DNA from 4 places in the Paenibacillus sp. BR2-3 genome. Region 3 is predicted to be linked to each of the others. Evidence: riboswitches for the same ligand, from Rfam matches in the RefSeq annotation. Region 3 holds a riboswitch; each other region holds the start of a gene.

Region 1 (7,455 bases), 1.9 Mb from region 3:
TGAGTTGAAAAGACAAACCCCTCCCAAAATCGTTTTTACGATTTCGAGAGGGGTTTTTAACCCTTATAAGGCAGAGTGAGCGTCTGGCTCCGTTAATATATCCCAGTCCTTGAATACCGGCTGCAAGCCATTCGTATACAGCATCTCTGTAATTTCCCGCACACTCCGGCTGTCTGAAATTTCAAATTGCGGGGTACCGCCTTCGCTCGTATGTCCGCCTACTTCAGTAGATACGCCCGCTGACATCTTGGTGATGCCCAGATGAATCAGATGATCGCGGAGACCGGCAGGCTCTCTGGTGGACAGCGTAATACCTGATCTCGGCAAAAACAAACGGTACGCCAAAATAATCTGCACCAATGTGCGGTCGGATACGTCGCACTCCGGATTGAACTCTCCCAGGTAAGGACGAAAGCGTGGAGGAGACAAGCTGATCTCGCAGTCCGGATAACAGTCCTGCAGATACCGGGCATGCATCGCACTCAGGAATGCCTCCTGCCGCCAGTCATGCATACCGAGCAGGGCGCCGATGTTAACCGCACGGAATCCGGCCTGGCAACCGCGTTCAGGAGCATCGATCCGGTTGCGGTAATTTCTTTTTGGACCCTTAACATGCAGCTCCTGATAAGTTTCCTGGTGATAAACTTCCTGATAAAGAGTTAATCCGTCCACACCCGCCTGAAGCAGTTCCTCATATTCAGCAGTTGCAAGAGGGTTGATTTCAATACTGACCGAGGAGAAGTATTCACGAAGCACCTCCACACAGTCCTTGATATAAGAAACAGGATTATCCCGGCGGGATTCCCCGGTCAAAATCAGAATATGGCGCAAGCCCGTGGCGGCAATCGTCTCTGCCTCCCTTCTGACCTCCTCCAGTGACAGTTTCTTGCGCGGAAAGTCGTAGATAGAGCTGAAGCTGCAATAGGTGCAGTGATTCACACAGAAATCGGCCAGATACATCGGTGTGAACAGCTGCATCGCGTGTCCGAAATGCGAACGGGTAATCCGCTGCGCTTTCTGTGCCATCTGCTCCAGAAAAGGTTCGGCGGCCGAAGAGAGCAGCGCCAGCAAATCCGCTTCGTCCAGCCTATCCTTACCCAGTGCCCGCTTCACATCCTCCGCCCCGTACCCCTTCCACAGACTTTCATATGGATACTGCTCCAAGCGGGTCAGCGTTTCATAAAAACTCATGGTTAATCCCCCATTCCTGATGTCACCCGGATCAGCCCAAAAAGCCTGTCAAAGGTGAAGATGCAATAGCTGCTTCTTCTACCGGACCGAGCCCGGCCAGATACGCCTTGCGGCCCGCCGTGACAGCATCACGGAAGGCTTCCGCCATTCCCAGCGGGTCACGGGCCGTTGCTATTGCTGTATTCAGCAGTACTGCAGCAGCACCCATTTCCATGGCTTCCGCCGCTTCGGAGGGCCTGCCGATACCGGCGTCTACGATAATGGGAAGGTTCACTTCTTCAATGAGGATTCGCACCAATTCTTTGGTTCTAAGGCCGCGATTCGTACCAATCGGTGCTCCAAGCGGCATCACGGCAGCTGCACCCGCATCTCTTAAACGCAGAGCGGCCGATAGATCCGGGCTCATATACGGGAGTACAACAAAGCCTTCGGCAGCCAGGATTTCCGTAGCACGGATCGTCTCCAGATTGTCCGGAAGCAAATATTTCTGGTCGTTAATGACCTCGATTTTGACCCAGTTTCCCAGGCCGGCGGCTCTTGCGAGTCTGGCGATGCGCACGGCTTCCTCCGCCGTACGCGCACCGGAAGTATTGGGAAGCAGCGTCATATGGGACGGAATATGGTTCATGATATTCTCTTCTCCCCCAGCCGTGTCCACCCGTCGAAGTGCTACCGTAATAACCTCTGAGCCGGAGCGAGCAATGACTTCCGGGATTAGCGTATTGCGGCTGTATTTGCCGGTTCCAATGAACAGCCGGCTGGATAAGGCGGTACCGCCGATTAGTAAAGGGTCTATCATAAAATCAGCCTCCTTGAATACCTTTTTTCAATTCAAAAACCTGATCGAACAGTAAGATTAAATCAACAAATGAAGATGTCAGTGTCAGCCTCCGCCTACAAAGTGTACAATTTCAATACGGTCACCATCAGAGAGATGTGTCTCCCCATAATTTTCCTTGCTGACAAACTCCCCGTTGAGCTCAACAATGATCATTCGCCGGGACCACTCGGAACTGCTGACCAAATGATCCAACGTTCTGCAGGTATCGGAATAATCACCTGGAGTCCCGTTAATAATCAGCTTCATCCATACTCACCTCCTTTGCCTGTGGAATGCTTAAATCGCTTGAATCGAAGCCCGATAGGCTTTTGCAGCAGACAAAGGATCTGCAGCACCGCATATGCCGGACATCACCGCTATGCCTGCTGCCCCGTTCTTTATGATCCGGGCTGCATGATCAGGCTCGATCCCGCCTATGGCAATTACCGGGACGCGGCTGTACCGGACAGCCTCAGCCAGCATTTCCAGTCCGCGCTCAGGCTGTCCCGGCTTGCTGGCCGAGGGATACACATGTCCAAACAGGCAATAATCGGCTCCCTGAGCAGCTGCTTCTGCTGCCTCCTCCGGCGAGTGGATTGACCTTCCCAGGCGAAGGCGAGGTGCCAGCATTCGGGCGGCGGCAGGATCAAGACTGTGCCAGGCCAGTTGTACACCGACAGCCCCAGCCGCCAAGGCAACATCAATCCGGTCGTTAATGATTAGCTTGGCCGCCGGGATGCCTGCCTTCAGCATGGACTCCGCCGCTGCCAGAAGCTCCCGGGCTGAGCGATGCTTTTCCCGCAGATGAATAAAATCCAGCAGGGAGTGTACAGCCGCCGCCTTTTCAATGAATTGGGATAACGGGAGCTTTCCGTCTGAGATCAAATGGATTTCGGCTTGCGCCATACTCAACCTTCTTTCTGTCGATACATCTGTCTAGACTCCTCTTTAACGCAAAAAAACTGCCCCCGCGAAGGAGGGCAGTCGGAATCTGTAAAGGAATAAGGCTAAGGGAAGCCTGGTTACAGTCATTCGTTCTCCACTTCCCTCCGCTGGTATAAACCAGATCAGGTTCAAAGGGTCCGGACCCGCATACGTCCGTCTCAGCCTTTCGGCACCCCTAGTGTCAATAAAATATGTAATTGCTGCTAATGAACTTTATATTAGCATAATATACCTTATAAAACATCTATTAATACTGGACAGTGAAAAGTTCTACAACTTTAAGAAGCCAGAGAATCGTGCTCAACATGAGTGTTCTCCTGCTTGGATTTAATTATTTTCGTTATGGATAAGTGCGGATTTTGCACAAACAAGCGAAAAATAGACTTGCGTAAATAAGCGGCAACGGTAGCCTCAGACACCACGGCATGGGACGGCGTACGCAGATAGCGGAAAAACAGCCCCGGCGTCCGGCCTGAAAAATGCAGGCTAACCAGCTGCAGCAATCCCATCGCGATGCACTGGCACATCACGAATCCCTCGATCGCCTGAAGCGTCCGCTGAATTCGCTGCCGGTCTTGTTCGTCCTTTACCGCTTTGAGTGGGTGAGCTTCCTCTTTTTTCAGAAACCGGTTCAGCTTCGGCATGGACTTGCTCCAGAAGCGGTAGCCGAAGGCGCCGATGACCTGCTTCATTTCCCGAAACGTACACTCGATCTTGAAGCGATAGCCATACAAGCGGATGATGTCTGTGGCAGCTAAGGTCAGATCGGTACTGACCAAAATGGAGGGGCGGCCCTGATGCACCACCAGCACAAAGCGCAATTCCTGATACAAGCCCTGTCCCCAAAGCAGATCCAGGCATAGAAATTGCACCTTCTCTTCTTTGCCATACAGGGGAACGGTGGCGGTTTGAAAATCGGCAGCGCGAGTCGTGAACCACTCCTTCAGTTTGACCGCCTTGCCTTTTTTCGCCGGTCGGCCACGTCCTGGCTTCTTGGCCGCAGGGCGTTCATAGGCCACCACGTTGGATTTGGCTTTCGTCACCAGATGCATCCGGGCTTCGGAGGCGAGATGGCACGCCTGCAACCGCTTCAAGGCCGGAACCGACAAGAAGTAACGATCCAAGAGCAACAGCGCTTGACCGAAGCCTTTCGCAGCCTCGAACCCTTGTTCAATCATCTGAACGACGTGGGAAGGCGGCTCCGGCTCGTTGTCCGCTTTCTTCCAGCCCAGGATGGTCTGGACGCCGTCTTGCAGATTCATGAACAAGGGCAAGCAGAACCATTTCCGGGAATCGCCGACCAGAATGCCGATGGCCCCAAACAGGTGACCGAAAATATAATTGCCCTTGGAGACGTTTTCGGATTCCTGATGGAGCTTCTTGACGCCCGGCATCCGGCGACCTTCCTTGGCTTGCTTCATGCCATCGCCGACGAGTACCACGCGATCCTGAATCACCAGCAGGGGCGCAGACTGGCGAACGACCTGAAGCCACATCCGCCGTAAGGATGACGGAGACCAAGCCGAAGAACGGAAGAAGTGAATGAGCGTCTCATAGCAGCCGCCATTCAGGGAGAGGTCCCGAATCACAGAAGTCACGCCCAGATGGTCGGAGCGCAGCATAAAGCCGATGACCAAAACAACGAACCACTCGAAAGTGGCTTGTCTGGAGAAGCACGAACGGAAGGGAAGTAAAAGTTCATTCACGTATTTGAGCATAGGTATGGTCAATCGCTCGGAAATGAGGTACACTTTTTGTCGTAACCCATTTAGCGATTGGATCTCCTTTCTGTGTGAGAACTAAAAGGATACCATACCATCGTCTGATTGGGTTATTTTTCTATGTTACGATTTTTCGACAAGAACTTTTGACTGTCCAGTATTAATAGAGGTATTTAGAAAATAACCATGGACTCACAAAACGAAAAGATTTCATAAATAAGGGGCTGTCCCCATGCCCATCAAGTTAAGAACAAAGAAAAGGAACAGATGCTACAGTTCGTCACTTGATCCAAATGAAATTTCAAATTTCTAGGCAGCAGGTCGAAGCTTGTTTTTTCATGGCATCATGTAGAGAAAGAAAATATTCTTTTAAGATACAAAATGGCAATATGGAAGATGGATTTCCACGTTTTAAATAAGATCTCGAATGGCCAGCGTTTAGGGAATACAGGTCATGGACATGCTCTTTTTTTAAGTAGATGTCAGGGGAATTGGTCATGTAGACATGAACAAGCCACGGACTTAACCCGCAAAGAGGACCGCCGCGAGAAACACGAGCTGCAGCAATGTTCGGACAAGCAGCCTAGGCGTAGGTTTCCCGCCGATAGTTAATCTTTCCCGGGCTGCCCGCACATTGGCGGGGAACATGGCCACCAGCAGAACCGCCAAGCAGACGGAAGCCGCGCGGGAGGTAGCGGGGAACAGAATACCGACGGCTCCCGCAATTTCCAACCACCCGGTGGCCGTCACGATCCAATCTGGCTTCGGAAAAGCCACCGGGACCATCCGGATGAGGTCAGGCCGTCTTTTTCCCCAGTGGGCGGAAGCGGTAATCAGCAGCATGACGGCCACCGCTCCCTGAAGCGGAGAATGCCAACCGTCGAAATAGGACCAGCCGAACAGGCCGAGAACCCAGAACAGCAGAAACGAAACAACAAGTGCATAAAAAGGTACCATCTTTATCCCTCCGATTAGAAGCTTTTCGTTATCATGAGATATAAAATGACGATCGGCAGCAATGTAGCGGCGATGCCGAAGCAGGCCCAATAGCGGGACACTTGTTGATAATCTTTGGAGATGTTCCCGCTTTCGATGCATTGAGCGCTATGGCGGATCATTCCGCGCTGCAGCGGAATAAGAACGGCTAACCAGATCACGCCGGTGACGGCAAACAAAATCAGCGACATCGTAAGCCAATTCAGCCCCGACAGCGGCATTTTCGCCTGTATGGCCATCACAATACCCGAGACAATGATGATCACTAGACCCGGGAGCGTAAACACATAATCGGCAAGCATGACGTTTTTTACCGTGCTGTGAATGATGGCCGGATTTTTCAGCAAATCCGCCCGAACCTTCCAAAATGCCGCCGTAATGATATTTCCTACGAATACTACGACTCCAACTAGATGCAACGTTAACCACAAGTTCATGATACACTCTTCCTTTCTTCCTCTATTTATCGGGATTTTAAAATATTGACCATAAACGACGAATAATCTTGGGTATTGAAAGAAGCCAGAGCAAAAGGAATAGAGGAGCGGACGCGCAAACCGAGTGATAGCAGAACGAACATTTCGGCTGTTTTGTCCATATCAACCGATTCTGGAATAACCCCGTGCCGTTGGCCGGTCAAAATCCACTGCTTGGATAAATGCACAGACTGCTCATAATACTGCTTGAGCGCTTCCGCAACCATAGGCTGATCTTCCTTTCCAAGTAAATACATCAGCACCTTGTTCGTCACGTCCTGAGCATCTTCCAGCACCGGAAGACTGTCAATGATCTTCTGCATGGGTCCATCGAACGTTTTTCCGCCTTGTTCCACTTCGTTCATAAAACCTTCGTTTGTCTCTTCGAGCCGCTCCTGCAACACCCAGGCAAAGATCTCGTCCTTGCTCTTCACGTAATGAAAGATAGCGCCCTTTGACAATCCCGATTTATCCATGATGTCCTTCATTGTGACAGAGTGACACCCTTTTTCCCGTATCAGCTCTTTGGTCGAATCAAGCAGCAGTTGGGTTGTTTGCTGTCTGCGTTCCTCTTGCTTCAAAGTAATCCCTCCGTGTTCGTTTGCAACCTATACGATCATTATATATACCGACCATCGGTTTGTAAATAGGAATTATTATATCTCATTTCATTATTTATCAGAAGCGGTTACCCTCGAATCAGAAATCGCCCTTTTAAAATGGTTGCTTCGACACTTCCATTTTACCAAAGGGCGATATCGTTGTGTTGTTCTAAAAATATTGTAGAAACGATTAGTTTAGCCGTTGACGACCTCGCCGCCGTTCACATGAATAACTTGTCCGGTTACATAGGTAGAATCGTCAGATGCCAGATATACGTAGGCAGGTGCCAGCTCCTCCGGTTGACCCGGGCGCTTCATCGGCTGTGTAGCCCCGAACTCGCTTACCTGCTTCGCATCAAAGGTAGAAGGAATAAGCGGCGTCCAGATGGGGCCTGGGGCAACGGCGTTCACCCGAATGCCTTTTTCAGCCAGATTTGTTGAAAGCGAGCGGGTGAAGCTGAGAATCGCTCCCTTGGTGGACGAATAATCCAGCAGCGAAGGGCTGCCACGATAGGCCGTAATCGAAGTCGTGTTGATGATGGTAGAGCCTTCTTTTAAATGCGGCATCGCTGCCTTCGTCAAATAGAACATCGAGAATATATTCGTCCGGAAGGTGCGCTCCAGCTGCTCGGATGTAATGTCCTCAATATTTTTCTGCGGATGCTGTTCCGCGGCATTGTTAATTAGAATATCAAGCTTGCCAA
Region 2 (7,455 bases), 2.4 Mb from region 3:
TCCTTAGGGCTATGTACATCTCCGTTTGCCGGAACCATCATGTGGTTGAGCGGATGTCTGACAATAGCAGCGATAGATTGAACGGGAATGTCCTCCCCGCGTGCCATAAGCACCTGAGGCTGATAGCTCAGAGCCAGATCGATTTGATTCGCCGCAACGAGCTTTAGACCATCATTGCCGTCGGCAGGCATCCGGATGTCCACATCCAAACCTTGCTCTGCGAAATAGCCGTTCTGTTCAGCCACATAAAATAATGAATGCACCGCATTCGGATACCAATCCAGCATCAGCGTAAGCTTGTGAAGAGCCGGACTGGCTTCTGTAGGGAGTGAGTTTTTGGAATCAGAATTGGATGAGGCAGAACAGCCGCTCAGGAAAAGGAACAGGCATAGAAGCAGCAGGGAAGCAGGGTTGTTTAATTTACTCAACATTTTCATAATTAGGAGGAACCTCTTTTCTTGAGAATAATATTTTCTAATAGTACGAGAAGCATGAACAGAACAAGTCCGAGTGCAGATAGCAGAAAAACGGCGGCGAACATATCATCACTCTGCAGGTTGCCCGCCATACGACGGCTGAAATAACCGAGCCCCTTGCTGCCGCCCAGCCATTCGCCAATGGTTGCTCCGATCACACAATACACCATGGCTAACTTTAGTCCGGAGAAGAAGGAGGGCAGCGCCAGCGGAATCTGAACTTTTGCCAGCAGTTGTGAGCGGTTCGCGCCCATAGTCATCAGCAACTCTCTGTAACGATCTGCGCCCTTGCGCAGTCCATCGTAACAACCTACAACAATCGGAAAAAAAGCAGTCAGAAAGACGACGGCAACCTTGCCCCCAAGGGAGTAACCGAACCAAAAAATGAAGACAGGAGACAAAGCGATCAGCGGAATGGTCTGGCTAATAATGATAAAAGGGTATAAAGCTTTCTCAACCATACGCGACATATGCATACCGGTACCGAGCAGCGATCCCAGGACCACGGATAGAATGAATCCCAGTAAAACCTCCTGCAGCGTAGCCGGTAAATGCAGTCCAAATAACAGCTTTCTGTTCTCTGCCAGAGCTCTCCAAATGGAGGTAGGGGCAGGAAGTATAAAGGCCGGAATCCACCCGGCACGCACGACCGTCTCCCAAGCCGCCAATAGGAATAAGAACAGAAGGAAGGAAGCGCTGTAATTCCAAAGCCATTTCCTAAAAAGAGTTCGTGTTCGTGTCATACAATCTTCGCTCCAAATCCTCTCGCAGGTTCAGGAACCGCGGTTCGTAATTCATGGTGTATCGCCGGGGTCTCGGTAAATCTACGGTCATTTCCTGCAGGAAACCATCAGGACTTCTGTTATGCATCACGTAAATCCGGTCACTGAGCAGTATTGCTTCTTCCAGATCATGTGTTATGAACAGCACCGTTTTCCCCAGTCCGCCCCACAGCTCCACAAGCCACCTGTGCATTTCCCGTTTGGTCATCGCGTCGAGTGCGCCAAAGGGTTCATCCAACAGCATGAGGTCACCTCCGGTTACTAGCGTTCTGAGAAAAGCAACCCGTTGCCTCATTCCGCCCGATAATTCACACGGATAGGCGTTCTCCATTCCGGCCAGTCCAAAATGCTCCAGCGTTTCCCGTATTGCAGTGATCGTCTCCGCTTTGGTGCGGACCCGGTTAACTTCCCAGGGCAGCAGACAGTTATCCAATACCGTCCTCCAGGGCAACAGCAGGTCCTGCTGGGGCATGTAAGCAATTTTTCCTAAGCGGGTGCGTGTGGAGGAGGGTTTGCCATGCATGAATATTTCTCCGCTAGCAGGTTCCAGAAGCCCGGCAATGATTTTGAACAGAGTGCTTTTTCCACAACCGCTGGCACCGACGACAGAGACAAACTCTCCTTGCTGAACCTTCAAAGACAACCCGGAGAAGACAGGGGCTTGCAGCAATGTGCCAAAAGAGTAGGATAATTCATGAATGGAGATCATTTTCGTATCTGACTTGCCTCCTTTAAACAAATAAAGACCCATCCATTTCCGAAGGAAATGAATGGGCCACAAATTCCAGTCTGCATGAATATGCATCACTTGAAAGTCCGGTTCCACTTCCCTCCGCTGGTATGATCCAGATCAGGTTCCAAGGGTCCGGAGCTCAAGCACCGTCTCAGTCATCAGACTCCCCTAGTGAAATAAACAGGTCAATATTGAATTCGCAATTGGTTCTAAATATACCATAACTTAAAGATATGTAAAAGGCCGGGGGCATTTAGCCACTTTTGGGTAAGATAAATATGCTGGTATAAATGTGAAGGACAGGAGGAATTTTACCTAATTCGATAAATCCGATGGTTATAATCGGAAAAAAGGTATTGACGAACCTGACACGACAGTGTACTATTCATTTTACCGGGAACAACCCGCACTATACAGATAAGGATAAGAGAGGGGAATTGAAATGAAAAAATTTAGTTTAATGATTTTATTCGTGCTGACTGTGGTGCTTGTGGCCGCTTGCGGCAATAATGCCAACAACAATACAACTGCTGAGCCATCGGCAGCAGCTAACGAAGGTGCGGCTGCTACTGCAGCGCCGGCTGAGTCCAATAGCCTGGAAGCCGTTAAAGCCAGCGGCAAGCTGCGGATTGGTACGGAAGGTACATATGCACCGTTCACCTTCCATGATTCGGATGGCAAGCTTACGGGCTTTGATGTCGAGATTGCCCGGGAAGTATCCAAGCGCCTTGGCGTGGAGCCTGAGTTCATTGAAACACAATGGGACGGTATCTTTGCCGGTATGGATGCGAAGCGGTTCGATGTTATCTTCAATGAAGTATCGATCACGGAAGATCGTAAAGCTAAATATGATTTCTCCGATCCGTACATCGTTTCCAAAGCCGTACTGATTGTTAGTGAAGATAACCAAGACATTAAGACTTTTGCGGATTTAAAGGGCAAAAAAGCCGGTCAATCTCTCACCAGCAACCTGTCGGACATTGCACGTGAGAACGGTGCGGAAATCGTAGCCACGGAAGGCTTCAATCAGGCTATCGATTTGCTGACCTCGGGCCGGATCGATGCAACGGTAAATGACGGTTTGTCTTTTCTGGACCTGAAGAAACAAAAACCCGATGTGAAGATCAAGAAGGTCGATGAAATTGCCGAGGGCTCTCAAAGCGCAGCAGTCTTCCTGAAAGGCAATGACGAACTGGTCAAAGCTGTCAGTGACGCGCTGGCTGAAATGAAGAGCGACGGAACCTATCTGAAAATCTCTGAGAAATATTTCGGGGAGGACGTTTCCAAATAATAGATGCCAAAAAGGATGTCTGATCAATGGATGACCGTAAAATACAGATACTAATTGATTCTTTGCTGCCCCTGCTTAAAGCCGGGGTGGCTTTTACCATTCCGCTGACACTGGTTTCTTTTGCATTGGGATTACTGCTGGCCGTGCTGACCGCACTTGTCCGTCTGTCCTCTTGGACTCTTCCGAAGCTGATCGCCCGTTTCTATGTGTGGGTCATTCGGGGAACTCCGTTATTGGTGCAGTTATTTATTATTTTTTACGGATTACCTGCTATCGGAATTATACTGGAACCGTTCACGGCTGCCGTTATCGGGTTCTCGCTCAGTGTCGGGGCCTATGCTTCGGAAATAGTACGTGCTGCCATTCTTTCCATACATAAAGGTCAGTGGGAAGCAGCATTTTCGGTAGGAATGACACGAGGCCAGGCTCTGCGCAGGGTTATACTGCCGCAAGCTGCACGCGTATCGGTTCCGCCGCTTGCCAACTCCTTCATCAGTCTGGTTAAGGACACATCTCTTGCAGCAGCGATCACTTATACGGAAATGTTCAGAACTTCACAGCAGATTGTAGCTACAACCTACGAACCGCTGCTTTTGTACTGCGAAGCGGGTCTGGTATATTTGCTGTTCAGCTCCGTACTGTCCGCATTGCAGAATTACCTGGAGAAGCGGCTTGACCGATATTCTGCGAGCTAAAGGAGAAGATTCGCTTGATTGAAATTTCTGATTTGCATAAATCATTCGGCCCTTTGCAGGTATTGAAGGGTATTAATCTGAAGCTGGAGCATGGAAAAGTACTTGTCATTATTGGCCCTTCCGGTTCCGGAAAAACGACGCTGCTGCGTTGCTTCAACCTGCTGGAGGTACCCGACCGGGGGAGCATTGTACTCGGTGATACAAAGCTAAGCTTTACAGACTCCAGAAGAATCCCGCAAAATAAAGTTCTGGAGCTGCGTAAAAAAACAGGCATGGTTTTTCAATCCTACAACCTTTTCCCCCATATGACAGCCCTCGGCAACGTGATGGAAGGCCAGGTGACCGTCCAGAAGCGCTCTAAAGAAGAGGCGCGGAAACGTGCTTTGACGCTGCTGGAGAAGGTTGGCCTTGGGGAAAAAGCGGAGGCCTATCCGCACCAGTTGTCCGGGGGACAGCAGCAGCGGGTAGCCATTGCCCGTGCGATGGCCGTTGAACCGGAGGTGCTGCTGTTCGACGAACCCACGTCGGCACTTGACCCCGAACTGGTAGGAGAAGTGCTCAAGGTAATTAAGCAGCTGGCTGCTGAAGGAATGACCATGGTGATTGTAACCCACGAGATGAAGTTTGCCGCTGATGTGGCGGATACCCTTATTTTGATGGACGAGGGTAATATATTGGAAGAAGGAACGCCCGAGGATGTGCTGGTGAATCCGAAAAGTCCCCGCGCGCGGCAATTTCTTAACCGGCTGAGCGGGGAAGCGGAATAGTTTACTCCTGAAACGGAGTTTCAACAGAGTGGGATTTCAGATACTCCAGCGCGTTATACAGCATAATAGCTGCTTCAGCGCGGGTAATTTCACTTTTAGGATTAAACTTCCCGGAGGCATCCAAAGTGGTGATATTGTATTTTAATGAACGTTGGATGCTGCCTTGGTAAGAAGGGGTTACTTTGTTCTGTGGCAAAAACTGCGAAGCCGAAACACCTTTGATTAATCCCTGATCTTTTAAGGATATTATTTTTTCTTTTCCGTTCACGCTGCCGAGATCCTTGAAGCTTCCTTCTGCGGCGAAGATTTGTCCTCCCAGGGAGAAGGAGAGAAGAGACGCGGTTGTTATAGCGGTCAATGCACTTTTTTTCATGTTCATATGAATTCACCTCGTAATAGGATTAGGCACTACGGCATTCTTATCTTCTATAACGAAGTCGAAAGTGGTAATGTTGCAGCAGCGAGTAGCCTCTTTTCATCCGTGGTTAATTTTGTTATGCTTATTTCGTAACGATTACTAATTATATCTGATCGTTTAGAGTAGGAGAAGATTATGAACCCAATTGAACATATTGCGCAGCAGTTTGCAGCACAAAACTATAAATTAACGTCACAGCGCGAAGCCATCGTCCAGGTTTTGCTTGATCATGAGCAGGACCATTTAAGTGTGGAGGAAGTATACATGATCGTCAAAAGCAGCTATCCGCATCTGGGACTGGCGACAGTGTACCGAACCCTGGAGCTGTTATGCGACCTTCACATTGTGGAGAAAATGAATTTTGGCGACGGGGTGGCCCGTTATGATTTGCGCGGAGGCGTGCATGAACATATGCATCATCATTTGATTTGCAACGTATGCGGGAAGCTGGAAGAAATTAAGGAGGATTGGCTGCTTGAACTGGAGCATCGTCTAGAGCGGGAATATGGATTTACCGTTACGGATCACCGTCTGGATTTCAAGGGCTCCTATAATACCTGCAAGTCCAGCGGATGTAAAAGGGAAAAGGAAAGCGAAGCGGTATCATAAGCAGCACTTGAGGTGTCATGAGTTATAGCAATAAATTAAAAGGTGACATGAGAGCCTATCGTGTCACCTTTTAATGTTGAACTAGTTTATAACGGTACTCAGCTTCTGGTAGGCACAAAAGATCTGATCCACGTTCCGAAGTTGCCCGGGTTACGGCTTTGCACCAGCACAACGCCCTCCCCGCGGAAGCGGCAGACAATGGCTTCACCGCTGGTCAAGCTGTTGATCCAGCCTGAGGATGCCTTTTCGATCTTGTAATCCATGTAATCCGGCCAGGCGACAAGATGCCCGTTATCAATAATCATTTCTTGGCCAGCCTCCAGATTGATGGCATGAATGGCGCCGAAGGAGGAGAGGAAGACGGTACCTCTGCCGCTGATCTCCACGATAAAAAATCCTTCGCCGGATAAGAAGCCTCTAGCCAGATTCTGCATCTTGGTATTGACCTGAATACCCTGCGTACCGGCCAGAAATCCGTCCTTTTGCACATACAGCTTATAGGACCCGTCCAGTTCTACAGCCTGAACATCCCCTATAGAACCAGGAGACAGCAGCACTTCGCTTTGTCCACGGGTGGCGGTGAGCTCTTGGAAGAAGAACTTTTCACCGCTCAGCATTCGGCCCAGACCCCGCATTAAACCGCCGTCCACAGTGCCTCTTAATTCAACATTAGGAGACATGGCAACCATAGCGCCCATCTCGGCTTTGATGCTTTCCCCGGGATTCAGGTTCACCTTCAGCATGGCAAACGCGCCCTCATATAATACCTCGTACTGCATCTCATATTCCTCCAAGTCTTTTATTGAAATGATGGCAGGTCTGCTTTCTTATAGTAATTATACTGAAATGCCCGCTTCACTAATAGCAATCCTGTGATAAAATATAAATAGGAACGGATGTCCTAAAAAACATACTATTGAACAGGAGAGTGGTGCCGCATGGCGCGTACGAAAACCCAAAAGGCCCTTCTTAAAGCGGAGCGGTCCGGAGCCTGGTGCTCAGCAAACAACCGTAGAACTAATGGAGATTATGGTGCGATTTCACAGCATGTCCGTGTAACACCCAGCAAGCAGCAGCAAATGAATAAGATCAAGCACAAGGAGCGAATCTCGACGGATGGCGCTCCTTTTTTATGGGGAAAAATAGACGTTTGGGCTGGGGCCTACATCCGCTCTCTGCTGAAGCTTCGGAATTGTTTGGGAGACATGCCGTACCGATTCCGGAATACGCGGTGAAAATAGGTGTAGTTCGCAAAACCGCAGGTCTCCGCGACATGCTCCAGGGGCATGGGACTGAAGGTAATCCGCTCTCTGGCCATCTCCAGCCTGACATCATTTACATATTTGACGATACTGGTCCCGAAGGATTCTTTAAAAAGATGGACAGCGCGTGAGACGGAAATATCTACATGACTGGCAACATCCTCGAGATGAAACGGAAATGCAGCGTGCTCCTCAACATATTGCTTCATACGGGAAGCCAGATAGCCTTTGGGGGTAATCGCAGGCTTGTCCGTCATGATCCGGTCGATTTCCATACATAGGATTTGAAGGTAACATCCAGATATTTCTGGGGAAAAGTTGGATAACCGGCGCTGTTCAAGCACAAGCTGACGGAATAAGCCGAGAAAGCCCTCACTGAGCGGAACACTCAGACGTGAAGGTCGAGGGCAACGTTGCCACCA
Region 3 (7,455 bases):
GCCGTTTAAGCAGCAGTTGCAACGAAGTCAACTTACTCCCGCCCTCAAGGTAACTCTTTATTTCATTTATTACGGGAAAAAGGGGCTGCAACTCGGTATCGGCCAAATGCTCAAAGCCATACTTGTACTTAGCGGTTCTGGCCGCCCGGTATAAGGCAAGCCACTCCTCCACCTCGTTCATCAGCTCATCCCAGTCGCTTCTGCCGCCCGCTGCTTCTGTGGAGAAAGAAATCAGTTCCAGCTTCCACTCTTCCCCTTGCGAAATAACCGCTACCGCTCTGCGCAGCTGGTCCAATGCAGACTGTAGTTCGTCTATTTTCAAATTCTGATCATTATTGTTCCAGTAAGCCTTATGTTTATCTCTCTCGGCATGTACCAACTCTTTATACACTTTGGCCAGACTGTTGAACTCTTCGGGAGAGACAAGCTGCTCTGTCCGAATCTTTAACTGCTCAAATTCAGCTACTTCCTCCGGCGTGATCTCACCGGAGCTTCGATAGAGGCTTTCAAGCTCGGCAGATGTGAGCGGAAACTCATGGCCTGCCGTGATCCCACCCGGAATAAGCTTCATCGCCTCTTGTCCTGCAGAAATCATCTTCGCTGCCGTAGAGGGATCGTATTCGGAGCCCCATAGAATTATCGGCGTGTAGTCGCTTTCTCTGGACGTTCTTAAATCAGCATTTAGCACCTTGATATCATCTAACATAGACCTGCGTTTTGCTGCCAGCGCGAGTATATCCCGCTCCGTCTCCTCGGTGGATATGGAGCTTAACCTGGAGGTGATGACATCTATCGAGTTCTCCAGCTGCTTCTGTCCGCTTGCTTCATCCAGCACACTGACGCAGAGGTCCTGCAGCGGACCGGCAACCTTGTCGCGCAGGACCGATAGGGCTCTGGAAGTGTGACTCGTTACGAGGACGCTTTTGCCCTCAGCCAGAAAATGCCCCAGTAGATTGGCGATCGTATGCGTCTTGCCTGTGCCTGGCGGGCCTTGAACAAGAACGGAGCCGAATCGGCTTAGCTTGAGCGCAATATCGAGTTGCTCCGAATTTGCTTCCTTGGTGAACAGAATCTCTTCATTCTCTCCATTTATATCCAGATTGGAAAAAGAGACCGCTGAATCACCCTCAGGTGTTGTTCCCAAATCAATCCCGGTAATCCTGGCAACCGCCTGCGGCAGATGGTCGCTGTCGTTTAAATCTTTAATGATTTCCTCTATGGCGTGATCGAAGCCGGCAGAACGTTTCCGCAACAAGATTAACGGGCTTCGCTGTATATATACATTTTCTTCCTCCGACGATGCGGCTACAGGCCGTGTCCCATAAGGAATAAACTGTGCATGAGCTGCTAAGTGACTGGCTACTCTTTTTAAATAACTGTCTGTAGCAGCATAGCCCAGGGGAGAACATGGTTCTTCCAACAAATCATCAGCACATTTCTTAACGGAGAGGGCACTTACCTCTAATGTGTCCCTGAACATGGCGCTATGGAACTCCGCTTCCGTATCGGACGGAACAAGCCGGAATTCCGGAACATCTGGATCAAAGATGAGCTGAGCCTTCTGCATTAACAACGGGTGGTGAATTTTCTCCGGCAGGAGATCCCAGTGCAGGAGGCCATCGGCGATCATAAGCTCGACAGCATCATTCTCACGTTCTATCCAGGAGTGGAGGGTATATAAATTCTCGAACAGCTTCTTCGTTTCACGTACAGGCTCTTCCGTCCGTTTCCATTCACCGCGTACCTTCAGCCATTCTTCCCAGGAGCGTACTCTTTGTTCATCCTGATCGAATCTTTCCTGAACCGGCTCATACTCCCCTGTCTCTTCGTTCTCCACATAAGTTTCGAACCGTTCAATGAACCGCGGCTGCTTGTGGATCTTCTCCCATTCCGGCTCCAGCCAGCGTTTGAGCACTTCTGGCGGCTCCGGGCATGGCGTAAGATCAGGCTTTCTTACCGTTAACAAAACATCCGGTATCGGGTCATCTATCCTTTCGAAAGGGCTCCGTCCGTCCACAAAATCACAGATAATACGAGGATCAACAGGCAGGTCCGTTAGCTGCAATGACCATAGATGCTTCGAAATTTGTTTTTCGACCGGTTGTTTTAATTGGTTCAGTGCCTGTAGATGCGTATATACCTGAATCAGCTTCTGTCTAACTATCTTACGTTGCTCCCCTAACACTTCCATAAATGATTCTCCTTCGTCCAATTATGACAAAAGTCCCGTTTTTTGAACCTATTATAATACAAACCCCTCTAGTTAAATACCAAATTATTCATAAACGGGGATGAGATGAAATTTAAAGGGCTCCAAAGCACCGGATTAGATGGAGAAATTCCCGTTAAAGCGGGAGAATTTCCAGTTACTTCACCTACTGCTGGGTAGACGCTCCTTCTGCTTGGTGCAAGAATTTAAGTAACAAAAAGAAATCGCCCTATGGAATGGAGGTACCACCCAACCATTTCAAAGGAGCGATTTTGTATTATTAGGTCAGCCAGTATCCCAATATAGTCACATACAATTTTAGTTTATAGTCAAAATATTCACGTTCTACTTATAAATCACGCTTCCGCCTTCTTTAAACTCCACCGCTTTCTCTCGCATCCCCGCAGCGATAACCTCTTTCTCCGGCTGCTCTTGCTCCAGCCCATCCTGCTGTCTCGCCGTATCCCGGATATCATGGGAAATGCGCATGCTGCAGAACTTGGGTCCGCACATGGAGCAGAAATGAGCGGTTTTGGCTCCTTCTGCGGGAAGGGTCTCATCGTGGTATTCAAGCGCCCGCTCCGGATCAAGCGACAAATGGAACTGGTCCCGCCAGCGGAATTCAAAGCGAGCTTTGGAAAGCGCGTTATCCCGGTCCTGTGCACCCTTGTGTCCCTTCGCCAAGTCGGCGGCATGGGCCGCAATTTTGTAGGTAATAACGCCTTCCCGTACATCATTCTTGTTAGGCAAACCAAGGTGCTCCTTGGGGGTGACGTAGCAAAGCATTGCCGTGCCGAACCAACCGATCATCGCCGCTCCAATCGCAGAGGTAATATGGTCATAGCCGGGTGCAATATCCGTTGTCAGAGGACCGAGTGTGTAAAAAGGAGCACCATGGCAGAGTTCAAGCTGCTTATCCATATTTTCTTTGATCAGATGCATCGGCACATGGCCCGGACCTTCGACCATCACCTGAACATCATGCTTCCAGGCCAGCGTTGTTAATTCTCCCAGCGTCTCCAGTTCCGCAAACTGGGCCTCATCATTGGCATCTGCGATGGAACCCGGACGCAGCCCGTCTCCCAAGGAGAACGCAACATCATAAGTCTTCATAATCTCGCAGATATCCTCGAAATGCGTGTAGAGAAAATTCTCCTGATGATGAGCAAGGCACCATGCCGCCATAATCGATCCACCCCGTGAGACAATACCTGTCATTCTTTTGGCGGTCAATGGAATATAACGAAGCAGCACCCCGGCATGAATAGTAAAATAGTCCACTCCCTGCTCCGCCTGCTCGATCAGCGTATCCCGGTAAACCTCCCAGGTTAGGTCCTCGGCCTTCCCGTTCACCTTTTCCAATGCCTGATAGATAGGCACCGTCCCAATAGGTACAGGAGAGTTGCGGATAATCCATTCCCGGGTGGTGTGAATGTTTTTGCCGGTCGAAAGATCCATGATGTTATCCGCGCCCCAGCGGATAGCCCATCTCATCTTCTCCACTTCTTCCTCTATGGACGAGGACACGGCGGAGTTGCCGATATTCGCGTTGATCTTCACCAGGAAATTCCGCCCGATAATCATCGGCTCGCTTTCCGGATGGTTAATATTTGCCGGAATGATGGCACGACCGCTGGCTACCTCATCTCTAACAAACTCTGGCGCAACATTTTCCCGGATCGCTATAAATTCCATCTCGGACGTAATGATGCCTTTGCGCGCATAATGCAGTTGGCTGACATTCCGGCCTTCTTTGGCTCTCAGCGGACTCCGCTGCAACCCCGGAAACACCTCCACCTCCGATTTACCTGTAGCATTCCCGTTATCCTCAGGTTTGATGGCTCTTCCCTCATAGGCCTCCGCGTCCCCCCGCTCCCTGATCCACTGAAAACGATGGGGCGTCAGCCCCTGGCGGATATCGGTTTCCGCTTCAGGGTTGGTATAAGCTCCGCTGGTATCATAGACACGAACTGGGGCATTCTCCTCTTCTCCGGCAGTACCCGAAGTTCGGCTTAACGTAATCTCTCGCATAGGCACCTGAATATCCGGCCGTGACCCCTCCACATACACCTTATGACTTCCTGGAAAAGCAGACAAATCAACCGTATCCTTCTTCTCTTGGCTTGGCATCTTATTTCCTCCTATTAAAAGTATTATAAATAAGAGTGCGCGCTAAAAAAGCCGCTCCACAATGGAGCGGCTTCTATCCATAAACGGCCAAGGCCAATATGAGAAAAAAAGGGTCCGACTCCACTTTCCTACGCTGGTATGATCCAGATCAGGTTCAAGGGTCCGGAAATTCATTTTCCCGTCTCAGCCTATTCAGGCTCCCCTAGTGGTTTCTTATTTAATTAGTTATAAGTTACAGAGAAGTCTAGCATTTGTCAACTGATGATAGACATTTGCTTTAACCGCTATTCAAGAGTAAATCTGCCCAAGTCATCCTGCAGTTGCAGCGCATTGCTGCTCAGGGTTGCCGCCGAGGCTTGAATCTCCTGCATGGACGCGAGCTGCTGCTGTGCGCCTGCGGCAATCGTCTCCGCTTCACCGGCATTTTGACGGGAGATAGCCGCAACCTCGCTCACCGATGCGCTTACCTGCTGGCTGCTTGCGGACATTTCTTCAGCAGCCGCCGAGACCTCCTGTATTTGCTCTGTAACCAATTGAATAGCTCCCATAATGGTATCAATGGAACCATTCGCCGCATGAATGGACTTCAGTCCGTTGTCAGCTTCCCGAGATGTTACTTCTACTGATTGGATGGACTGATCCACCAGCCCCCTGATGTGGCCAATAACCTCGGAGATGGACTTGACGGATGTCGTTGTTTGTTCGGCTAATTTGGATACCTCCGATGCAACGACCATAAATCCGCGTCCATGCTCGCCGGCTCTAGCCGCTTCGATGTTGGCATTTAGCGACAACAGCTGTGTTTGGGAAGAAATATTAACAATAGCCGCTACAATAAAATCGATTTGCTCGGAGAGTTCTCCAAGCTGCCCGATGACTTTGCCCGAGTCTATGACGGAAGACTGGATCGTACGCATCTGATCGACGGCAGCTTTCAGCTGTCTGGCTCCCTCCTCGGCATTCTGTACCGCGTGGGCTGCAGAGCCGACCACTTCACCGGCATTTTCTGCAATACGCTGCACACCAATAGCCATTTCAGTCAATGCACCGGATATTTCGCCGGATGCTCTATTCTGAATCTCATTTCCGTCTGATACCGACTGAATCGCCTTGGCGATATGCTCCATAGCCTGTGCGGATTCCGTGGATACAGCGGTTAATTCCTCAGAAGAAGCCGTTAACTGCTCGGAAAGGTCCTGATTACGTCTCAGCAGCTCGTTAAGCGAGTCATTAATTAAATTGAAAGAGGTTCCGATATCCGCCAATTCATCCTTGCTCGCAACCGTTAATTTGCCCGAGAAATCCCCTGCTGCCATTTTTGACGCTTTCCCTTGTATAAGCTGTACGGTCACTTTTACATTCCGGTAAAAAGCAATATAAAAAAGTACAATCAGAACCGCGGCGGCCAATGTAATGGCTAGAATCGTATTGCGGCTATTTTCCAGATGACTGATTCTCCCGCTTAATAAGTTGAAGAGCGTATCAGAATCTGCGGCAAACAAACTGGCTATATCATTTACTGTCTTCAACCCTTCCGGATAGAACTCTTCGGGCTTCATCGACAGTTGTGTATCCTTGATCAGCTTATCATTGATAAGGGAAACAAAAGCCTTGGTGGAGGCGAGGGATTGATTGCCGGATTGATCCAGCTCGGATTTCCAAGCGGTGTTGGAATCATAGATATGTAGTAAGGAGGTCTGAATGCCTTCTCCTGCTGTTTCCATTTGGCTTTTAATTACATTCACATCCATTTTTTCGGCTTCACTGATTTGGTTTCGGATTAATAATTGGTTCCCCATCCCGAGAACTCGTCCGGTCAGCTCAATGAGATCCGGCGCACGGTTAACCATAATATCCATCATATAAAAGGAATCAAGCTCAGGGTCCAGGGTCAGCTTGGATTCATCTGCTGTATCTTTTATAAGCTTCCCGGCCTTTCCGATAATCCCGGTGTGACGTGAGAGGCTTTCTTCCAGGGTCAACTGCTGAGTATCCGCCTGAAGTTTCTCCCACTCGGGCTTCAATGCTTGCAGCGCAGCCGCCGTACGGGAAAATCCTGTTTCTGCAATATCGGTACCAGCGCTGCTGATTTGCTTTTCGATTTCCTGCTCATTTGCGGCAATCTGCGCTTTAGCGGTTTCATCCCCATTTATATACGCTTCCACAAGTGCTCCGTGCTGTTGGAACTTAAGAAGCAGCGGCATCACGGACTGGATGGCTGTAACCCCTTTCCTCTCTTCACGTGCAAATCCGATATCGCTCTGAACCGCCTGAAGCCATAAACCGAGCACCAGAACGAGGGGCACCGCAAAAAGAATGCTGGTTAGAATAAACTTTTGTGCATACTTCAGACGCGACATTACAAAAGTAAACGGAGCCAATAGCCTTAAAAATGAACGAAACAACATACATAACCACCTTTTATTTTTATGAAAAATTAATATATATGCATATTATCGTATAGAAAGCGCTATCAATAAAAGCTCTTTGGAAAATTTCTCATAACACAAATAACCGCCACCTAAAGCAGATGGCAGTCATCGCGTTCATATTTCATTCCTTTACTTCGCCCAACGCTCCAGCTTGGGGATATTCCGTGTAAACACACCTGTCAGAAACCTTGGGAAGCCAAATTCGACCAGCTTCTGCTTGACTCTTTCCTTCATCTGTTCTTGCGTGAGATCTGGCAGTGTAAATTCGCCATTCTGGTAGCAGTGGCTGCAATACTTTTTGCTTTTACTGCCGTCCTTCTCAGACCCGCCCCGCTGTTCGTCACGGGCTAACGGCATGCCGCAGCTTTGGCAGTTCTTGTGTTCCTTTTCCATATTCGTCAGGCTCCTCTTCGCTTCTATCACTGGATTGCATATAGTATTGAAACTAGCAGTACAGCCACTAGTATTCCCGGAAGAAGGTTGGCTACTTTGATATGGGTGATCCCCAGCAAATTTAGCCCTATTGCCGCAATCATAATGCCACCGGTGGCCGTAAGCTCGCTAATACAATTATTCATTAATGCATCAGGAATAAATCGGGTAATCTGTGTGGCGAAAACCGCAATAGCCCCCTCATACAAAATGATGGGAATCGCCGAAAACAACACCCCTACCCCAAGTGTA
Region 4 (7,455 bases), 370 kb from region 3:
TCTTATTTCGTCATCGGACTGGCCCATGTTGTGCTCGGTTCTATCCTTCCCGTTTTACTGAATCATTATGATCAAAATTACAGTGCCGGAGGCGAGCTGATCTTCAGCCAATTCGCCGGGTTCCTTGCAGGCGTGCTCGTCTCCCCGCTGCTGAACCGGCGTTTCGGTAAACGCGGAGCCATCCTGATTGCCACGGGGCTGCTGCTGGGTGCTGAGATCGCTTATTCTTTTCTTCCACCTTGGGAGTGGATGTATGTTGTCGCTGTAGCCGCAGGCTTTGGCTTTGGCATGATTGAGGCCATTATCGGAACAATAATTATCGCAGCGATTACCAAGGGAACCGCCGTCGCGATGAGCCGGCTTGAGGTGCTGTTTGGTGTGGGTGCACTCGTAATGCCCCTGATCGCAAGCCCCCTCATTGCCGCCGGCTGGTGGAGAGTCTCATTCCTGATTGTGGCAGCCTTCACTCTGATTTCGCTGTTCTTTTGGGGGAAAGGACACTTCGGCAATCTGCAGCCTGTGCTTGACGAACGTGCATCCCGACGCGATAAGGAGACGAGTATCTCCAATAAATCGATCAAGCGTTCTCCTTATGCGGGGAAACAATGGGGCATGCTCGGGCTGTTCATTGTATTCTTCTTTCTCTATGTCGGAACCGAGATGAGTCTGGTCAACTTCATGCCTGCCATCTTTATCGCCAAGCTGGGCATGAGCGAGTCTGGGGCTGCACTGACCGTTACCTTCTTCTGGCTGGCTATGTCAGCAGGGAGATTATTCGCCGGATTAATTGCCGAGAAAATCTCTTACCGTGTCTACGTGCTGGGCAGTTGCTTCGTAACTCTGTTGCTTTTCGCCCTGTTCCCGTTCGCGAGTCACCCCTTTGCAGCCTTTGCAGTAATCGCTCTCCTCGGGCTGTTCATGTCCGGAATATTTTCCATAGCTCTCGTGTTCTCCAGCAAGCTGCTGCCCGGCGCTGAAGAGTCGACCCCAAGTATAATGATTGCAGCTGGAGGAATAGGCGGCGCTATACTGCCACTGCTCACAGGCTGGGCCATGGACCATCTGGAGGTAGCCCAGGTTGCAGGCCTGCTGGCTGCTTTTGCCGCCGTTCTGTTTCTGCTCAGCCTTGCCGCCTGGAGAATCAGCCCGGGACGCTCTTCCGTTCAAAAGAGGCTTACCCTCTGAGGATAATCACTGCCGCGTTTTTAGGGTAATTTATAATCAGACTTCTATCTAATATAAAAGCGGGGAATCAATCATGGACAAGCTGTCTTCCGAGCCTGTATTACAAACAGCTCTTCTGCAATTTATATTTCCATTCTCCATTAAAGAGGGAGAGACCAAAGAGCTGGGGCAACAGCTGGAGAAGGATGGCTTCACTCGCTTTTATCTGAATAAAAGGGAGCTGGAGGACGCTTATTACGGAGAAGGCTATTGCGTGTCCCACGAAAATATGGAACGGTCCTATATGCCTTTTGCAGCGCATGTATTGTTTCCCCGAAAGAACGACAAGGATTCATTTCACCGCTTTTCCCGGGTGGACGCTTTGGATTGCCTGCTGGAAATGCCAATGAATACTCTGCCCTTCCGGGTATTATCAACCGATGTGTTCCTTTGTCCGTTTCAGCTTGGCTTCGTGACCATTCGGGTTGAACTCGGCGGAGACAAGCTTCCGTTCAGCCTGGCCCTGGAGTTCGCCGACCGTTTCCGCACACTGGAGGACGTGTCCAGCAAGGATACACATACACATATCCATTGCGGTAATCGCATCTTCAAGCAGGTAGAGGATTTCATTTTCAATGAACTGACTCCCGGCCTCCGTTCCTTTTTGGATTCCTCGGAGCTGAGCGGCGCCTACTTTGAAACACTGCCCTTTTTTGTAGATGAAAGAATGCTTGTGCAGGCCTTTTACGAATTTGAAGAAGACGCTGAGCTTGACATCAACATCCGATATAAGGCCTCGCAAATTGACGGGATCGACTCTAAAGGACAACCTTATATGAGTGCCAGCGACACAGATTACATCGAGAAGTATTGCAGCAGTCACTCCTACAACCGCTGGGGTCCGGACACCTATTACATGACCAACGAGCAAACCTTTTGCTGTATGACACGGGCGCGGCATGAGGTAGCCGTCAGTCTCGCCAACGAAATGTACGGAGAATATTATTATGGGTTTCTATTAAGCATTTTCCACAAAATCGTGCTGCTCAAGCTGGCCAATATGCATTCCCGGCTTCGTATTGACAACGATTATGAGCAGATTGAGAATCTGATCTATTCCATTAACCGGTTCTCGGCCAAATTTTATTTTCTGGAGCTGATTTCGCAATCACAGGGCCGGGAAATCTTCTTTCAGCTGCGTAAGGTATACGGCAATGACGCTCTGTTCGGTGAAGTGAAGATGACGCTCGACGATCTGTTTCAGTATCAGGACAAATTTCAGGCCAAACGCCGCGATAATCTGCTTATGATTCTCACTGTATACACGGTTATAAGCGGTATTTATGGTATGAATCAAGTCATTGAGGATCTGAAGGCCAAGATCGACTGGAAAGTAATGCTGGAGTACTCCCCCTTCCAGTACTTGGCTTTGTTCGTTACGATGAGCGGTATTCTGGTCAGTCTCTCTCTTACCTTGAGGGAGCTGCGGAGAGGAATACGGAACCGCCGTAAAAAAAGACTCCACCGGGAGGACTAATCATAGTGCCTAAGGCTACTGGACAATTCAGGGGCAGGCGTCTATAATACACCGTAACCGTTAACTTCATACAAAGCAGGGGTGCTGGAATTGGCCGGCTGAGAGTGTATTCCATTAGATACTGACCCTTATACCTGATCTGGATAATGCCAGCGTAGGAAACGCCATAAGTCCTGGTCCTTGTGACCATAGCTAATCATGCGCCTGCAGCGTCCCGATCACCCGGGGCGCTTTTTTTGGTATTTCGGATTTTTTCAATCGTTTTATGAAGACGGGACTTATCCGGATATACCAGGCTCAGCCTGGTATATCCGCTACATCAAAGGAGAGAAGAGAAAATGGGAGTCAAAAAAGTATTGATGTTATGCCTCACCTGCGTGCTGGTCATCGCAATTGCCGCATGCGGCAGCAATAACGGAAATTCTGGCAACAATAAAGTGAGCAATGCCGGAAACGGTGGAACTGCGCCGGAATCTACTCCTGAAACCGCAACGGATGCGCCAAAGGAACTCACCAAGATTAAAGTCGCGCTCGACTGGACACCGAATACCAACCATACCGGTCTTTACGCAGCCCAAGAGCTTGGCTATTACAAGGAAGAAGGACTGGATGTTGAAATCGTCCAGCCGGGAGCAGCCGGTGCCGATACCATGGTTACCTCGGGCGAAGCCGCTTTCGGTATTAGCGCTCAGGAGAGTCTGACGCTGGCACGTTTGCAAGGTGTGCCTCTAGTCTCTATTGCAGCCATTATTCAGCATAATACATCAGGATTTGCCGCGCCTGTGGACCGCAAGATCAAGTCACCTAAGGATTTTGAAGGCAAAACCTACGGCGGCTGGGGTTCCCCTGCAGAAGAAGCGGCGTTGAAAGCGATCATGGACCCCGAGGGCGGAGATGTGAAGAAGGTTAAGCTCGTCAATATCGGGGAAGCCGATTATTTCACAGCCGTGAAGCGCGATATTGATTTCGCCTGGATTTTCTACGCCTGGACCGGCATTGAAGCCGAGCTGCGCGGTGAGCCGCTGGACATGCTGTACCTTAAGGATTACGCACCTCAGCTGGATTATTATACTCCTGTCCTGACGACGAGCGAGAAACAGATTGCCGATGATCCGGAGCTGGTAAAAGCGTTCATGAAAGCTACGTCGAAAGGGTACCAGTACGCGATTGATAGGCCGGAAGAGGCTGCAGCCGTCCTGAGCAAAGCCGTTCCTGATCTGGATGCAAAGCTGGTCCTGGCCAGCCAGAAATGGCTCAGCCCGAAATATAAGGACGATGCTCCGCGCTGGGGCGAGCAAAAGGCTGAGGTGTGGCAGAATTACGCCGACTGGATGTACGGGCTGAAGCTGCTGGATAAGCCGCTGGATGTTCCGGGCACGTTTACGAATGACTTTTTGCCGGATACTCCATAAAAGAACGGAAAGGATTGATGATCATGGCTAATACACTGCTAAGCATTCAGGTCATTCCGAAAACCCCGAACAATGAAGATTCCATCCCATATGTTGACAAAGCGATCGAGGTTATTCAACAATCCGGTGTCAAGCATCAGGTGAACCCGCTGGATACAACGATGGAGGGGGAGCTTACAGAACTGCTTGAGGTGGTCCGCCAGATGCATGAGGCACTGATTGAGGCAGGCAGCCCGAGCGTCATTTCGCAGATCAAAATTGCCCATAACCCGAACGGGATCAGCATGGATAAACTGACGGAGAAATATCGGCCGTGAGCTCAATCTGGAAGCAAATATGGCCGCCACTTGTGGCGGTCATCTTCTTTTTGACGATATGGCAGCTGTCGGTTTCTCTATTTCATATTGAAGACTGGATACTCCCAAGTCCCGCCGATATCGCCCGGGAATCATCCGGCAACGCCTCCGGCATTTGGGTCCATACGCTGGCCACGCTGCGGCTCACGCTGATCGGCTTTCCCGTCGGCACGGGTGTAGGACTAGTCATTGCGCTGCTGCTGCACCTGCTGCCCTGGGCCAAACGCGCTTTTTATCCGCTGCTCATTCTGAGCCAGAATGTCCCTTCCATCGCGCTCGGACCGCTGCTCGTGATCTGGTTCGGCTTCGGCCTGCTGCCCAAGATTGTCCTGATTACGCTGGTCTGCTTCTTTCCGGTAGCTGTGGCTGCGATGGGGGGGCTGGCGCAAAGCGACCGGGTCATGATGAACTATATGAAGATGGCCGGTGCGACGAAGTGGCAAATCTTCACCAAGCTGGAGCTGCCTTCTTCCTTGCCCTCTCTGTTCTCCGGGGTGAAAATATCGGCAACCTATGCGGTAATGGGCGCAGTCGTCGCCGAATGGATCGGCGCTGATAAAGGGATCGGGTATTACATGCTCCTGCAGAAGTCGGCCTATCGCACAGACCGGATGTTCGTCGCTATTGTTATCATTGTTCTGCTCAGTCTGGTGCTCTTTGCGATCATCGCCCTGCTGGAAAAATGGCTGGTACGCTGGAAGCCGCGCCGCAATGCATAGAAAGGAAGATGCCTGATATGCCTCAAGTGACCCCTATTCAACATAGAGCTGCTGACGCCCTTGGCTCTTCGGCTGCTCATGCAGCACCTCCCGCTCTTGAAGTAAGCTGCATTTCCAAGGCTTTCTCGCACCGCCGCCGCAAGACGAGTGTACTCCATAACGTTTCGCTTAAAGTGGAACAGCAGGAGTTCGTCTCCATCATCGGCCCCTCCGGCTGCGGGAAGAGCACTTTATTCCATATTATCGGAGGTCTGGAGCAACCGGATGCCGGAACTATAAGAATGAATGGAAATATAGTAACAGGACAGCGCGGAGAGATCAGCTATATGCCGCAGCAGCCCGCGCTTTTCCCCTGGCGGACGATCGAAGATAACGTACGGCTCGCCGGTGAAATTAAGGGTGCGCCTCGTGACCGCGCCCGTGAAGAAGCCCGACAATGGCTGACCAAGGTCGGCTTAAGCGGGTTCGAACGCGCTTACCCGCACATGCTCTCCGGCGGAATGCAGCAGCGGGCCGCTTTCCTCCGGGCATTGCTGGCCCCGCAGGAGCTGATGCTGCTGGATGAGCCGTTCAGTGCACTGGATGCGCTGACACGCAGCGAAATGCAGCGCTGGCTGCTGGAGCTGTGGGAAGAGAACCGCCGTTCCGTGCTGTTCATCACCCACAATATTGAAGAGGCGCTGCTGCTCTCCAGCCGCATTTATGTATTCTCCGGCCGTCCAGGGTCCATCCTCCACACGGTTGACGTCCCCTTCCCGCGGCCGCGCCGCGAAGAGATTACGGATTCCCCGGACTTCCTTATGCTGAAGCGGCAGCTATCCCGGTGGATGCGGGAGGAGCAGGCCAAGAACTCCCTTTCCTAACCGAATATTTACGGAGCAGGTGGAGGAAACTACAACTATCCGTAAATTTGTTCCGGAAAGGGTGACAGACATGGGATCACCGAAGACCAGCAATAAGCTGCGTATAATCAGAATTGGCGTATCCTGGGGTTCCATGGAAAGCCAGATTATATCGCCCAACTATGGCTATAATCAGCCGGATTTAAAGAACGAGCATATCCCTGAGTCGCTTATCCGTCTGGCTGTGGGGCATGAGCCGACAGAGTTATTAATTATGGATCAGCCTTGAGCTGAAAAAACCGCCCACAGTTATGGACTGAGGCGGTTTTTTCAACTGCATTATTTTTGCATAAACCCTTTGCTTTGCAAAAAATCCTTCATATGCAACCGAATCGGCTCCGCCAGTCGTTTGGCCATAATCGCCGACCAAGGCGTGTTGTTCACACCGCCGGTCCGTGCGGACAAGTAGGCTTGCATCTCTTCATCGTAAGCCTTAACCTGTTCCACGGTGGCCTTCGCATCATATCGTTCCCGGTGCAGCACGGCCTGCATCGGGAGGCGCGGACGCTGGCCCGGTGACCCCTCCGGATAGCCTATGCACATTCCGAATACAGGGTACACCAGCTCTGGCAGTCCCAGCAGCTCCGACACCGCCGCGATCTGATTGCGGATGCCGCCGATATACACAATTCCAAGTCCCAGCGATTCGGCGGCTACAGCGGCATTTTGGGCAGCGAGAGCTGCATCGACGGTGGCCACGATAAAATTCTCCATGGAGTCTTCGTAAGAATCAGCCCCCTTTAAATGCGGATTTGTGACCTGTCGCAGCCGGTACAGATCCGCACACCATACGAGAAATACCGGACACTGCTCGATATAGACCTGATTACCGGCCAATCCGGCCAGATCCGCCTTAAGGGCAGGCTCTGTAACCGCAATTACACTATATGCCTGCACGTTACTGGAGGTTGAGGCCATTTGCCCTGCTCCAATAATGGCAGCAAGCTGTTCCTCACTCAGCGGCTTCTTTTGAAACTGACGGATAGAGACATGCTTCATGAGCAAAGAGAGCGTATCATTCCCCTCTCCATCAGCGGCAGCATCAAGATTCCCGTCAGCAGGTTTCTCACTCACAGCGGTCACTCCTTATATTTTATTTAAAAAGAAAAGGCATAGTTGCTCCAGCGAACCTTCCGGTTCGACCCAGCACCATGCCTTACAGTCGTTAATCCATTTATACTACGTCATAGCCTTGATCTTCTATAGCTTCTTTGATAGTCCCAAGGCTAACCTTATTCTCGTCGAATTCTACTGCAACCGTCTTAGCGGACAGATCAACCTTAGCCGCAGCTCCAACATTACTTACAGCCTTCTCCACCGAGCTGACACAGTGTCCGCAGGACATTCCTTCAACCTTCAATACAA

Evidence for each region. Region 3 has a riboswitch for thiamine pyrophosphate ahead of thiC (phosphomethylpyrimidine synthase ThiC). Riboswitches for the same ligand answer to the same signal wherever they lie in the genome.
Region 1: linked by a shared signal. The riboswitch ahead of PaeBR_RS18420 (thiamine phosphate synthase) and the one ahead of thiC (phosphomethylpyrimidine synthase ThiC) in region 3 are both predicted to bind thiamine pyrophosphate.
Region 2: linked by a shared signal. The riboswitch ahead of PaeBR_RS15685 (ABC transporter ATP-binding protein) and the one ahead of thiC (phosphomethylpyrimidine synthase ThiC) in region 3 are both predicted to bind thiamine pyrophosphate.
Region 4: linked by a shared signal. The riboswitch ahead of PaeBR_RS01770 (ABC transporter substrate-binding protein) and the one ahead of thiC (phosphomethylpyrimidine synthase ThiC) in region 3 are both predicted to bind thiamine pyrophosphate.

What each region holds. Positions count from the first base shown of each region.
Region 1 is NZ_CP126311.1:3,810,417-3,817,871, forward strand. It holds gene PaeBR_RS18400 (MerR family transcriptional regulator) at 1-3, shown strand, start outside; gene thiH (2-iminoacetate synthase ThiH) at 64-1,191, opposite strand; gene PaeBR_RS18410 (thiazole synthase) at 1,223-1,990, opposite strand; gene thiS (sulfur carrier protein ThiS) at 2,075-2,278, opposite strand; gene PaeBR_RS18420 (thiamine phosphate synthase) at 2,309-2,917, opposite strand; TPP riboswitch at 3,039-3,143, opposite strand; gene PaeBR_RS18425 (transposase) at 3,235-4,674, opposite strand; gene PaeBR_RS18430 (DoxX family protein) at 5,200-5,634, opposite strand; gene PaeBR_RS18435 (DUF2269 family protein) at 5,649-6,110, opposite strand; gene PaeBR_RS18440 (TetR/AcrR family transcriptional regulator) at 6,137-6,730, opposite strand; gene PaeBR_RS18445 (SDR family oxidoreductase) at 6,947-7,455, opposite strand, start outside.
Region 2 is NZ_CP126311.1:3,286,393-3,293,847, reverse strand. It holds gene PaeBR_RS15695 (ABC transporter substrate-binding protein) at 1-431, opposite strand, end outside; gene PaeBR_RS15690 (ABC transporter permease) at 440-1,219, opposite strand; gene PaeBR_RS15685 (ABC transporter ATP-binding protein) at 1,194-2,063, opposite strand; TPP riboswitch at 2,069-2,171, opposite strand; gene PaeBR_RS15680 (amino acid ABC transporter substrate-binding protein) at 2,434-3,282, shown strand; gene PaeBR_RS15675 (amino acid ABC transporter permease) at 3,309-3,977, shown strand; gene PaeBR_RS15670 (amino acid ABC transporter ATP-binding protein) at 3,992-4,744, shown strand; gene PaeBR_RS15665 (S-layer homology domain-containing protein) at 4,746-5,123, opposite strand; gene PaeBR_RS15660 (Fur family transcriptional regulator) at 5,298-5,771, shown strand; gene PaeBR_RS15655 (TIGR00266 family protein) at 5,870-6,550, opposite strand; gene PaeBR_RS15650 (helix-turn-helix domain-containing protein) at 6,934-7,455, opposite strand, start outside.
Region 3 is NZ_CP126311.1:726,572-734,026, reverse strand. It holds gene PaeBR_RS03495 (AAA domain-containing protein) at 1-2,191, opposite strand, end outside; gene thiC (phosphomethylpyrimidine synthase ThiC) at 2,555-4,339, opposite strand; TPP riboswitch at 4,448-4,553, opposite strand; gene PaeBR_RS03485 (methyl-accepting chemotaxis protein) at 4,624-6,747, opposite strand; gene PaeBR_RS03480 (zinc ribbon domain-containing protein) at 6,901-7,164, opposite strand; gene PaeBR_RS03475 (DUF554 domain-containing protein) at 7,191-7,455, opposite strand, start outside.
Region 4 is NZ_CP126311.1:359,827-367,281, reverse strand. It holds gene PaeBR_RS01780 (MFS transporter) at 1-1,185, shown strand, start outside; gene PaeBR_RS01775 (hypothetical protein) at 1,259-2,701, shown strand; TPP riboswitch at 2,769-2,879, shown strand; gene PaeBR_RS01770 (ABC transporter substrate-binding protein) at 3,040-4,113, shown strand; gene PaeBR_RS01765 (MTH1187 family thiamine-binding protein) at 4,137-4,430, shown strand; gene PaeBR_RS01760 (ABC transporter permease) at 4,427-5,188, shown strand; gene PaeBR_RS01755 (ABC transporter ATP-binding protein) at 5,206-6,051, shown strand; gene PaeBR_RS01750 (hypothetical protein) at 6,071-6,319, shown strand; gene nfsA (oxygen-insensitive NADPH nitroreductase) at 6,370-7,164, opposite strand; gene PaeBR_RS01740 (copper ion binding protein) at 7,265-7,455, opposite strand, start outside.